Regions from separate parts of the Amycolatopsis sp. NPDC058278 genome, predicted to be linked through region 2. Evidence: riboswitches for the same ligand, from Rfam matches in the RefSeq annotation. Region 2 holds a riboswitch; the other holds the start of a gene.
The links. Region 2 has a riboswitch for glycine ahead of gcvP (aminomethyl-transferring glycine dehydrogenase). Riboswitches for the same ligand answer to the same signal wherever they lie in the genome.
Positions count from the first base shown of each region.

Region 1 (4,623 bases), on a different contig from region 2:
GCATCTCGCCGCCGGAGGACGACTCGATCCTCACCACCGGCATCGAGGCGTGGGACCGCGTGCAGCGCGTCAACCTGACGTCGGTGTACCACTGCTGCAAGGCCGTCCTGCCGCACATGCAGCGCCAGGGCAAGGGCTCGATCATCAACACGGCGTCGTTCGTGGCGGTGATGGGCGCGGCGACCTCGCAGATCTCCTACACCGCGTCCAAGGGGGGCGTGCTCGCGATGAGCCGCGAGCTTGGGGTGCAGTTCGCGCGGGAGAACATCCGCGTCAACGCGCTGTGCCCGGGACCGGTGAACACGCCGCTGCTCAAGGAGCTGTTCGCCAAGGACCCGGAACGCGCGGCGCGGCGCCTGGTCCACGTGCCGGTGGGCCGCTTCGCCGAGCCGGAGGAGATCGCGGCCGCGGTCGCCTTCCTGGCCAGCGACGACGCCAGCTTCATCACGGCGTCGCAGTTCCTGGTCGACGGCGGCATCTCCGGCGCGTACGTCACCCCGATCTAACGCTTCGTCGGTTTCTTGACGCCGTAGACCTCCCGCAGGTAGCTCCAGGCGGCGTTGAGCTTCTTCCGCTCCTCGGAGACGAGCCGTTCGCGACGGCGCAGGACGCGAGTGGCGACCTGGGAGGCGAGGAAGGCCCCGGCGGCGAAGGTCAGCACGCCGACGATGAGCGTCAGGGCGACGATGGTGGTGGTCATGGTGACCAGCGTCGACGCCGGGTGGGCGATTCGTCCCTGCGCAAAGCTAGCCGGTTTCGTTAGCTTTGTGAGGTGACGCACTGGCGCGCCGACGAGTGGGCGGAAGCGGTCCGGGCCGGCATCCGCGGGCGGGGTCTTTCGCTGGACGAGGCCGCGCGGCGCATCGGCGTTCCGACGTCGACGCTGCGCAGCTGGCTCGAACACCGGCACGCGCCGAAGGTGACCGTCTTCGACCACTGGGCCGAGCTCGCCGAGGTCACCGGGCTCGGTGAGGCCGAGCTGCTGCGGGTCGCCGGGGTGCTGCCCGACAGCCTCGCGAGCCCGGTGCACGTCGCGCAGGCGGCGAAGGCGCTGCGGGAGGGCATCGACCGGGCCGGGCAGTTCCTCCGCCAAGCCACCGCGCTGGTGTACTCCTCGCCCGGCACGCAGGTGGCCAACGCCATCGCGGCGTCGCCGATCGACTGGGAGATGCGGATCCGCTCGGCCACCCGCGGCGACGAGGTCCGCGTGACCTACCACCACTACGTCGGGATCGTGCCGCCGCGGGACTTCCCCCACGACGACGCCGAGGTGCGCCGCATCATCGAGCACGAGGTCCTCGGCGAGCTTTGGCGGCCGCTCGGGCTGTACTGGCGGGTCGCCGAGGTGCACGACTGGCACGAGCCGCCCCGGCTGGTCATCCAGGTGCCCGAGCAGGAGGCGACCCGCCCGCCCGTGCCGTCGCCGGTCGTCGCCGCGCCGCCGGTGGTCGTGCTGTCGCCGATCTGGGGCTACGGCGAGCTGCTGGCCTCGCTGGTGGCCGACGGCCTCGGGTTCGGCAACGTCGACTTCCGCTACTTCGGCCTCCCCGACGCGATGGAAGACCGGGTCCGGATCACCGCCCGCGAGCTGGCCGGACCCGCACCCCGGCTGGTGCAGTCGGTACCGCCGATCATGCTGCTGCACGGCCTGGCCGTGCCGGACCTGACCGGACGGCTCCCGGTCGTGGTCCGCTACGGCCCCCGCATGCGCGAGCGGGCAGCGCGTATTTACCGCGAGCCGCTGCTCGAAGCAGGGTTCGCGGACCCTCTCGAGGGCGCCCGCGCGATCGAGGAGGCGATCGCGGTCCCGCCGGGCTGCGCGTACTTCGAGGTGACCCTGGACGACGCCGACGTCTTCGACGGCGACCGCCCCTGCATGGACCGGCTCAACGACTCGGTGGCGTGGCACGCCGAGCAGATCGTCGAGCAGGTCCTGCTGGGCGCGGGCCTGCCCCCGGTCCCGCTCGGCGGGCCGTTGAAACGCCTGGTCCTGCCCTCGGGGAGGGTGCGGCGCCCACCGGCCCTTGCCGGGAAGGTGGTGCACCGGGGCGGCGGTCGAGATCACTGTGGTGTTGGCCGGGTGAAGTAGACGTCTCCCGGAAGCGCCGGGTACCGTAGCCGCCACAACTGCAGATCGGGCCGTCGAGCCGAGGCGGGAGAGCCCTCACGAACTCAGTGGGGCACCGAAGGAGCAAACTCCCCGGAATCTCTCAGGTATCCGCTACCGCTTCGTGCGAGGCCACTCTGGAAAGCAGGCGCACCCGCGCCTCACCCAAGGTGAAAGCCGTGTCGCACACGGTGAAACTCTCAGGTGCCATGACAGAGGGGGAGTTCCCAGCGCACCGTTCTGTCCGGTGCCCGGCCCGAGGAGCTCCCGATCACTTCCACGCAGTTCGACGCCCGCCACATCGGCCCGTCCGAGGCCGAACGCGCGAAGATGCTCGCCGAGTGCGGTTACGGCAGCCTGGACGCCCTGGTCGGCGCCGCCGTCCCGAGCGCCATCCGCGCCACCGCCGACCTGCGGCTGCCGCCCGCCGCGTCCGAAGAGGACGCCACCGCGGAGCTGCGCGCCCTCGCCGCGCGCAACCGGCCGATGACGCAGATGATCGGCCTCGGCTACTCCGACACGGTCACCCCCGGCGTGATCCGCCGCAACGTCCTCGAGAACCCGGCCTGGTACACCGCGTACACGCCCTACCAGCCGGAGATCTCCCAGGGCCGCCTCGAAGCGCTGCTCAACTTCCAGACCATGGTCGCCGACCTGACCGGCCTGGCCACCGCGAACGCGTCCCTGCTGGACGAGTCGACCGCCGTCGCCGAAGCCGTCACGCTGATGCGCCGCGCGTCGAAGTCCAAGTCGAACAAGGTCGTGCTCGACGCCGAGTGCCTGCCGCAGACCATCGCCGTCGTGCGGACCCGGGTCGAGGCCCTGGGCATCGAGGTCGAGGTCCGCGACCTGCTGACCGGCCTGCCGGAGGAGTTCTTCGGCGTCGTCGTCCAGTACCCCGGCGCGTCCGGCGTGCTGCGCGGCCGCGGCTTCCACCACGCGATTTCCGAGTCGGCGAAGGCCGCGGGCGCGCTGTTCACCGTCGCCGCCGACCTCCTCGCGCTCACCCTGATCACCGCGCCCGGCGAGTTCGGCGCCGACGTCGCCGCGGGCTCGACCCAGCGCTTCGGCGTCCCGCTCGGCTACGGCGGCCCGCACGCCGGGTACATGTCGGTCCGCTCCGGCCTCGAGCGGTCGCTGCCCGGGCGCCTGGTCGGCGTCTCGGTCGACGCCGACGGCAACTCCGCTTACCGACTCGCGCTGCAGACCCGTGAGCAGCACATCCGCCGCGAGAAGGCGACGTCGAACATCTGCACCGCGCAGGTCCTGCCGGCCGTGCTGGCCGCGATGTACGCGGTCTACCACGGCCCGGACGGCCTGAAGAAGATCGCCCAGCGCGTCCACGGCCTCGCCGCGGGCTTCGCCGGGGCCCTGCGCAAGACCGGCGTCGAGGTCGTGCACGAGTCCTTCTTCGACACCGTCGTCGCGCGCGTGCCGGGCCGGGCCGCCGAGGTCCACGCGGCCGCCCGCGAGGCCGGGATCAACCTCGGTCACGTCGACGCCGACCACGTCCGCGTCGCCTTCGACGAGGTCAGCACCCCGGCGATCACCGCGAAGGTGCTGCGTGCGTTCGGCATCGAGGCGGACGTCGAAGACGGCGTCGCCCTGCCGAACGGCCTGGCCCGCGAGAGCGGCTTCATGGGCCACGAGGTCTTCGGCACCCACCGCTCCGAGACGGCGATGCTGCGCTACCTGCGCCGGCTGTCCGACCAGGACTACGCGCTCGACCGCGGCATGATCCCGCTCGGCTCCTGCACGATGAAGCTCAACGCCACCACCGAGATGGAGCCGATCAGCTGGCGAGAGTTCGCCGGCATCCACCCGTTCGCGCCCGCCGAGGACGCTTCGGGGTACCACACGCTCGTGGGGCAGCTCGCGGACTGGCTGGCCGAGGTCACCGGCTACGACAAGGTGTCGCTCCAGCCGAACGCGGGCAGCCAGGGCGAGCTCGCCGGCCTCCTCGCGATCCGCGCTTACCACCGCGCGAACGGCGACGAGGCACGTGACGTCTGCCTGATCCCGTCGTCGGCGCACGGCACCAACGCCGCGTCCGCGGTGCTCGCCGGGATGCGCGTGGTCGTCGTCAAGTGCACCGACGAGGGCAACGTCGACCTGGCCGACCTGCGCTCCAAGGTGGACGCGCACAAGGACACGCTCGCCGCGATCATGGTCACCTACCCGTCCACGCACGGCGTGTACGAGCACGACATCGACGAGCTGGCGAAGATCGTCCACGACGGAGGCGGCCAGGTGTACGTGGACGGCGCGAACCTCAACGCCCTGCTCGGCCTGGCCAAGCCGGGCGAGTTCGGCGGCGACGTCTCGCACCTGAACCTGCACAAGACCTTCTGCATCCCGCACGGCGGCGGTGGCCCCGGTGTCGGCCCGGTCGCGGTGCGCGCGCACCTCGCGCCGTACCTGCCCAACCATCCGCTGCTCGATGCTGCGGGCCCGGAGACCGGCGTCGGCCCGATCAGCGGCGCGCCGTACGGCTCGGCGTCGATCCTGCCGATCTC
Region 1 covers NZ_JBHVXZ010000025.1:92,928-97,550, forward strand. The annotation lists gene ACFVYA_RS15840 (3-oxoacyl-ACP reductase) at 1-506, shown strand, start outside; gene ACFVYA_RS15845 (hypothetical protein) at 503-700, opposite strand; gene ACFVYA_RS15850 (helix-turn-helix domain-containing protein) at 773-2,089, shown strand; glycine riboswitch at 2,235-2,333, shown strand; gene gcvP (aminomethyl-transferring glycine dehydrogenase) at 2,378-4,623, shown strand, end outside.
Region 1: another riboswitch for glycine. It lies ahead of gcvP (aminomethyl-transferring glycine dehydrogenase); the one in region 2 lies ahead of gcvP (aminomethyl-transferring glycine dehydrogenase).

Region 2 (4,623 bases):
GTCTCGCGCGTGCTCGCCGCGGGAGCGGTGGTAGGCCCGGATGGCAAGCAGGCCGGCGAACTCGCCCTGGCTGCCGGCGTTGGGTTGCAGGGAAACCGCGTCGTAGCCGGTGATCCGGGCGAGCCAGGCGCTCAGGTCGGCGGCCACGGCCAGCAGCCCGGCGGCGTCTTCGGCCGGCGCGAACGGGTGCAGGCCGGCGAACTCCGGCCAGGTGACCGGCTCCATCTCCGCGGTGGCGTTGAGCTTCATGGTGCATGAGCCCAGCGGGATCATGCTGCGGTCGAGGGCGACGTCGGAGTCCGCCAGCCGCCGCAGGTAGCGCAGCATCGCGGTTTCCGAGCGGTGTGCGTGGAAAACCGGGTGCGTGAGGTAGTCGCTCGTGCGCCGCAGCGGCGCCGGAAGCGCGTCCGCGGTGTCCGCGTCGAGTCCGTCCACATCGGACACGGAGACGCCGAACGCCTTCCACACGCCGGAAAGCCGCTCGCGGGTGGTGGTTTCGTCGCAGGCGATGCCGACGTGGTCCGCGTCGATCCGGCGCAGCGAGATGCCGAGGTCTCGAGCGGCTGCAACGATGGTGTCCGCCCGGCCGGGCACCGCGGCGACGACCGTGTCGAAGAACTCGCCGTGCACGACGTCGACACCGCCCTCGGCGAGGCCGGCGGCCAGCACGGTGGCCATCCGGTGCGCCCGCAGCGCGATCGAACACAGCCCCTCGGGCCCGTGGTACACCGCGTACATCGAGGCCATCACCGCCGGCAGGACCTGCGCGGTGCAGATGTTCGACGTCGCCTTCTCGCGGCGGATGTGCTGCTCGCGGGTCTGCAGGGCGAGCCGGTAGGCGGGCGTGCCGTCGGCGTCCTTCGAGACGCCGACCAGCCGGCCGGGCAGCTGCCGCTCCAGGCCTCGGCGCACCGCCAGGTAGGCGGCGTGCGGGCCGCCGAAGCCGAGCGGGACGCCGAACCGCTGCGTCGAACCGACGGCGACGTCGGCGCCGAGCTCGCCGGGCGGCCGGAGCAGGGTGAGGGCGAGGGGGTCGGCGGCGACGATGACCGCCGCGCCGTGCTTCTTGGCCTCGCCGATGGTGCGGTCGAGCTCCCGGACCGCACCGGACGCGCCGGGACAGGACAGCAGCACGCCGAAGAAGTCGCCGCCGAGCCCCAGTCCGGTCAGCCCTTGGGAAAGGTCTTCGACGACCAGTTCGATGCCGAGGGGCTCGGCCCGGGTCCGCAGCACGGCGAGGGTCTGCGGCAGGGTGTCTTCGTCGACGACGAACCGGCGGGACATCGCTCGCCCGGCCCGGCGCACCAGCGTCATCGCCTCGGCGGCCGCGGTGGCCTCGTCGAGCAGGGACGCGTTGGCGACGGGGAGCCCGGTCAGGTCCGCGATCACGGTCTGGAAGTTGAGCAGCGCTTCGAGCCGTCCCTGGGAGATCTCGGGCTGGTAGGGCGTGTAGGCGGTGTACCAGGCCGGGTTCTCGAGCACGTTGCGCCGGATGACGGGCGGGGTGACGGTGTCGTGGTAGCCGAGCCCGATCATCGAAGCGGTCAGCCGGTTGCGGCCGGCCAGCTCACGAAGTTCGGCGAGCGCCTGCGCTTCACTCGCGGCGGGCGGCAGTTCGAGTGGCTCGGCGGACTCCCGCAGCGACGACGGCACGGCTCGTTCGGCGAGTTCGTCGAGGGAGGTGACGCCGATGACGTCGAGGATGTGGCGGAGTTCGTCCGGGCCGGGCCCGATGTGCCGGTCGGCGAAGGGAAGGCCCTGTTCCAGGGAGGCGAGTGACGGATCCACGAGACCTCCTGGGGACAGCGGGGGTGGACCGGGACGGCGATGTCCTGGTCCTCCCCACTCTGTCCGTACCTCCCGGAGGAGGCGCCTGAGAGTTTCGCCCGCGTGGTTGAACCGGGCTTGCACCGTCGGCGGGGCCATCAGGCTGTGTCCTGACGACCCGCTTTCCAGAGGCGTCTCGTCCGCGCGGTCCAGGGTGCCTGAGAGGTTCCGGGGAGGACTTGCTCCTTCGGCGCCGAGCTCAAGGTGTGACTCGGACTCTCCCGCGCGGATTCGTCGACCGCACGGTGAACCTTACTCTGCCTGCCGCAGCGGTGATCAACCGGTCTTGCGGGCGTTGCGGCGCTGGGTGAGTTCGTCCGGTTCGTGCGTCTCGACGATGCCGCCGTCGGCGCGTTCGGCTTGGAACTCGTGGATGGTGCCGCTGATCTCCTGCATCGCGCCGCTGACGGCGATGCCGAAGACGCCCTGGCCGCCTTGGAGCAGGTCGACGATCTCCTCCGGCGAGGTGCACTCGTACACCGTGGTGCCGTCGGAGAACAGTGTCACCCGGGCCAGGTCGCGGACGCCGCGGAGGCGCAGGTGGTCGACCGCGACGCGGATGTTCTGGAGTGAGACGCCGGTGTCCAGGAGCCGCTTGACGACCTTGAGGACCAGGATGTCCTTGAAGGAGTACAGCCGCTGCGAGCCGGAGCCGTGCGCGGTGCGGATGCTGGGCGCGACCAGTTTGGTCCGGGCCCAGTAGTCGAGCTGGCGGTAGGTGATCCCGGCGATCTGGCACGCCGCCGGACCCCGGTAGCCCACCAGCTCGTCGGGCAGCGAATCGTCGGGGAACAGCTCCCCCTGCTCACCAGTCGCGACCTCGACAGGCTGCTTCTCGGAACCAGCCTCGACCACGCAAGCCTCCCCTCGCCCGACCTGGCGGCCGGCGAATGACAGCCGGAGGAGTCCCAGGAGTGGGACCCGCCGGAGATCAATCGCCACGGTCCGGCCCCAGACCGTGAATCACACCGTGGCGATTTACCTTCTTCGACGGTAAGCGCCCGGACAGTGCCGGTCAACGCGACGCGCGGCAAGCCTCAACGGTCGGCTGAGCCTTTGAGCCGTTCGCCGTACCCCCGACAGTGGCTCGTCAAACCCGGTGGACACTTTTTACTCAGTCAGGTAACTTTTACTCATGCAAGTAAACCCCGACCTCATGGCCGAACTGGGCCTCAGCGTCACCGAGGCCGCGCGCCGGGCGCAGATCATCGGCGCGACCATCGGCGTCCTGGCCGACCTCGGCTACCGCCGGACCACCTTCGCCAAGATCAAGGAGCGCGCCGGGCTCAGCAGCACCCGGCTGATCTCGTACCACTTCACGAACAAGGCCGGCCTGATGCAGGCCGTGCTCAGCACGGTCATCCAGACCAAGAGCGCGTTCCTCACCGAACGCACCGGCGGCGGCCTCGACCCGGCCGACCGGCCCGGCTACCTGCGGGCGCACATCGAGACGTCGATCGCGTTCCTGCGGGCCTACCCGGAGTGCGTCCGGGCGCTGACGGAGCTGGCCGCCAACGCCGACGACGCCGACGGCTGGGTGATGACGAAGGTGCTGGTCGACGACCTGCGCGTGCACGGCCTGGCCCGGCAGCTCAAGCAGGGCCAGGCCGAGGGCCTGTTCGGCGCCTTCACGCCCGAGGTGATGGCGATGTCGATCGCGCAGGCCATCGACGGCGTCGCCGCCGCCTACGCGGCCGACCCTTCGCTGGACCTCGAAACGTACGGGCGCGAAGTGGCGGACACGTTCGTCAAAGCGACGGCGCCTTGAGGACCCGGTCGAGCCGGTCTTCGATGCGGGCCTTCGGGAACGCGCCGACGATCGTCTCGACCGGCTCACCGCCGCGGAAGAGGATCATCGTCGGCAGCGACATGACCTGGTAGGAGCGGGTGGTCTCCGGGTTCTCGTCGGCGTTGATCTTGCGGACGGCGAGCTCGCCGGCGCGCTCGGTGGCCAGCTGCGCCAGCACCGGGCCGACCATCCGGCACGGGCCGCACCAGGTGGCCCAGAACTCGACGAGCACCGGGACGTCACTGCCGAGGACTTCGGCGAAAGTGGCGTCGGTGATGTCGGCAACTTCGGACATGGCAGGGCTCCTTCACGGGCGCGGGGATTCGGGCACGACACACGGATCGGGGGCCTGCCGGGCCAGGGCGGTGGCGAGTTTCGCGGCCAGCTCGCCGCGGATGCCGCCGAGCCGTGCGAGGAGCGCGTCGGCTTCTTCGAGCTTGCGGCGGTAGACCTCGATCGAACTCGCACAGGAGTCGCCGGTCTCGTGGCCGCTGCGCAGGCACTCGACGAACGGGCGGGTTTCGTCGAGGGTCAGGCCGACCGTCCGGAGGGTCTGGATCTCCTTGACGAGCTGGAGGTCGTCCTCGTCGTACTCGCGGTAGCCGTTCGCCGTGCGCCGGGCCTGCAGCAGGCCTTGGTCCTCGTAAAACCGCAGCGCACGGGTGGTGACACCCGTGCGCTGCGCAAGTTCTCCGATCCGCATGCCGTCGACGCTAGACGTTGACGTCCGCGTCAAGGCAAGTGAACCGCCTTACCGCGGGAGGAGCCGGGGGTCCGGGGGCGTGCCCCCGGGCGGGGCCTGGGGGTTGCACCCCCAGAAGACACGGCGAGGAGCTCAGGGCGAGCGCTTTCCGCGAGCACACCTCACCCAAGCTCCGAGCGCCCTCAGGTATCGGCTCCCCGGAAGTCTTCGGGCGACACGGAGTCGAGGAACTCGCGGAACTTCTCGACTTCGTCTTCCTGCTCGTCCGGGATGATGAGGCCGGCTTCCTCCAGCACCGAATCCA
Region 2 covers NZ_JBHVXZ010000128.1:9,862-14,484, forward strand. The annotation lists gene gcvP (aminomethyl-transferring glycine dehydrogenase) at 1-1,788, opposite strand, end outside; glycine riboswitch at 1,963-2,061, opposite strand; gene ACFVYA_RS40995 (MerR family transcriptional regulator) at 2,104-2,682, opposite strand; gene ACFVYA_RS41000 (TetR/AcrR family transcriptional regulator) at 2,963-3,595, shown strand; gene trxA (thioredoxin) at 3,576-3,911, opposite strand; gene ACFVYA_RS41010 (MerR family transcriptional regulator) at 3,924-4,319, opposite strand; gene ACFVYA_RS41015 (bifunctional nuclease family protein) at 4,502-4,623, opposite strand, start outside.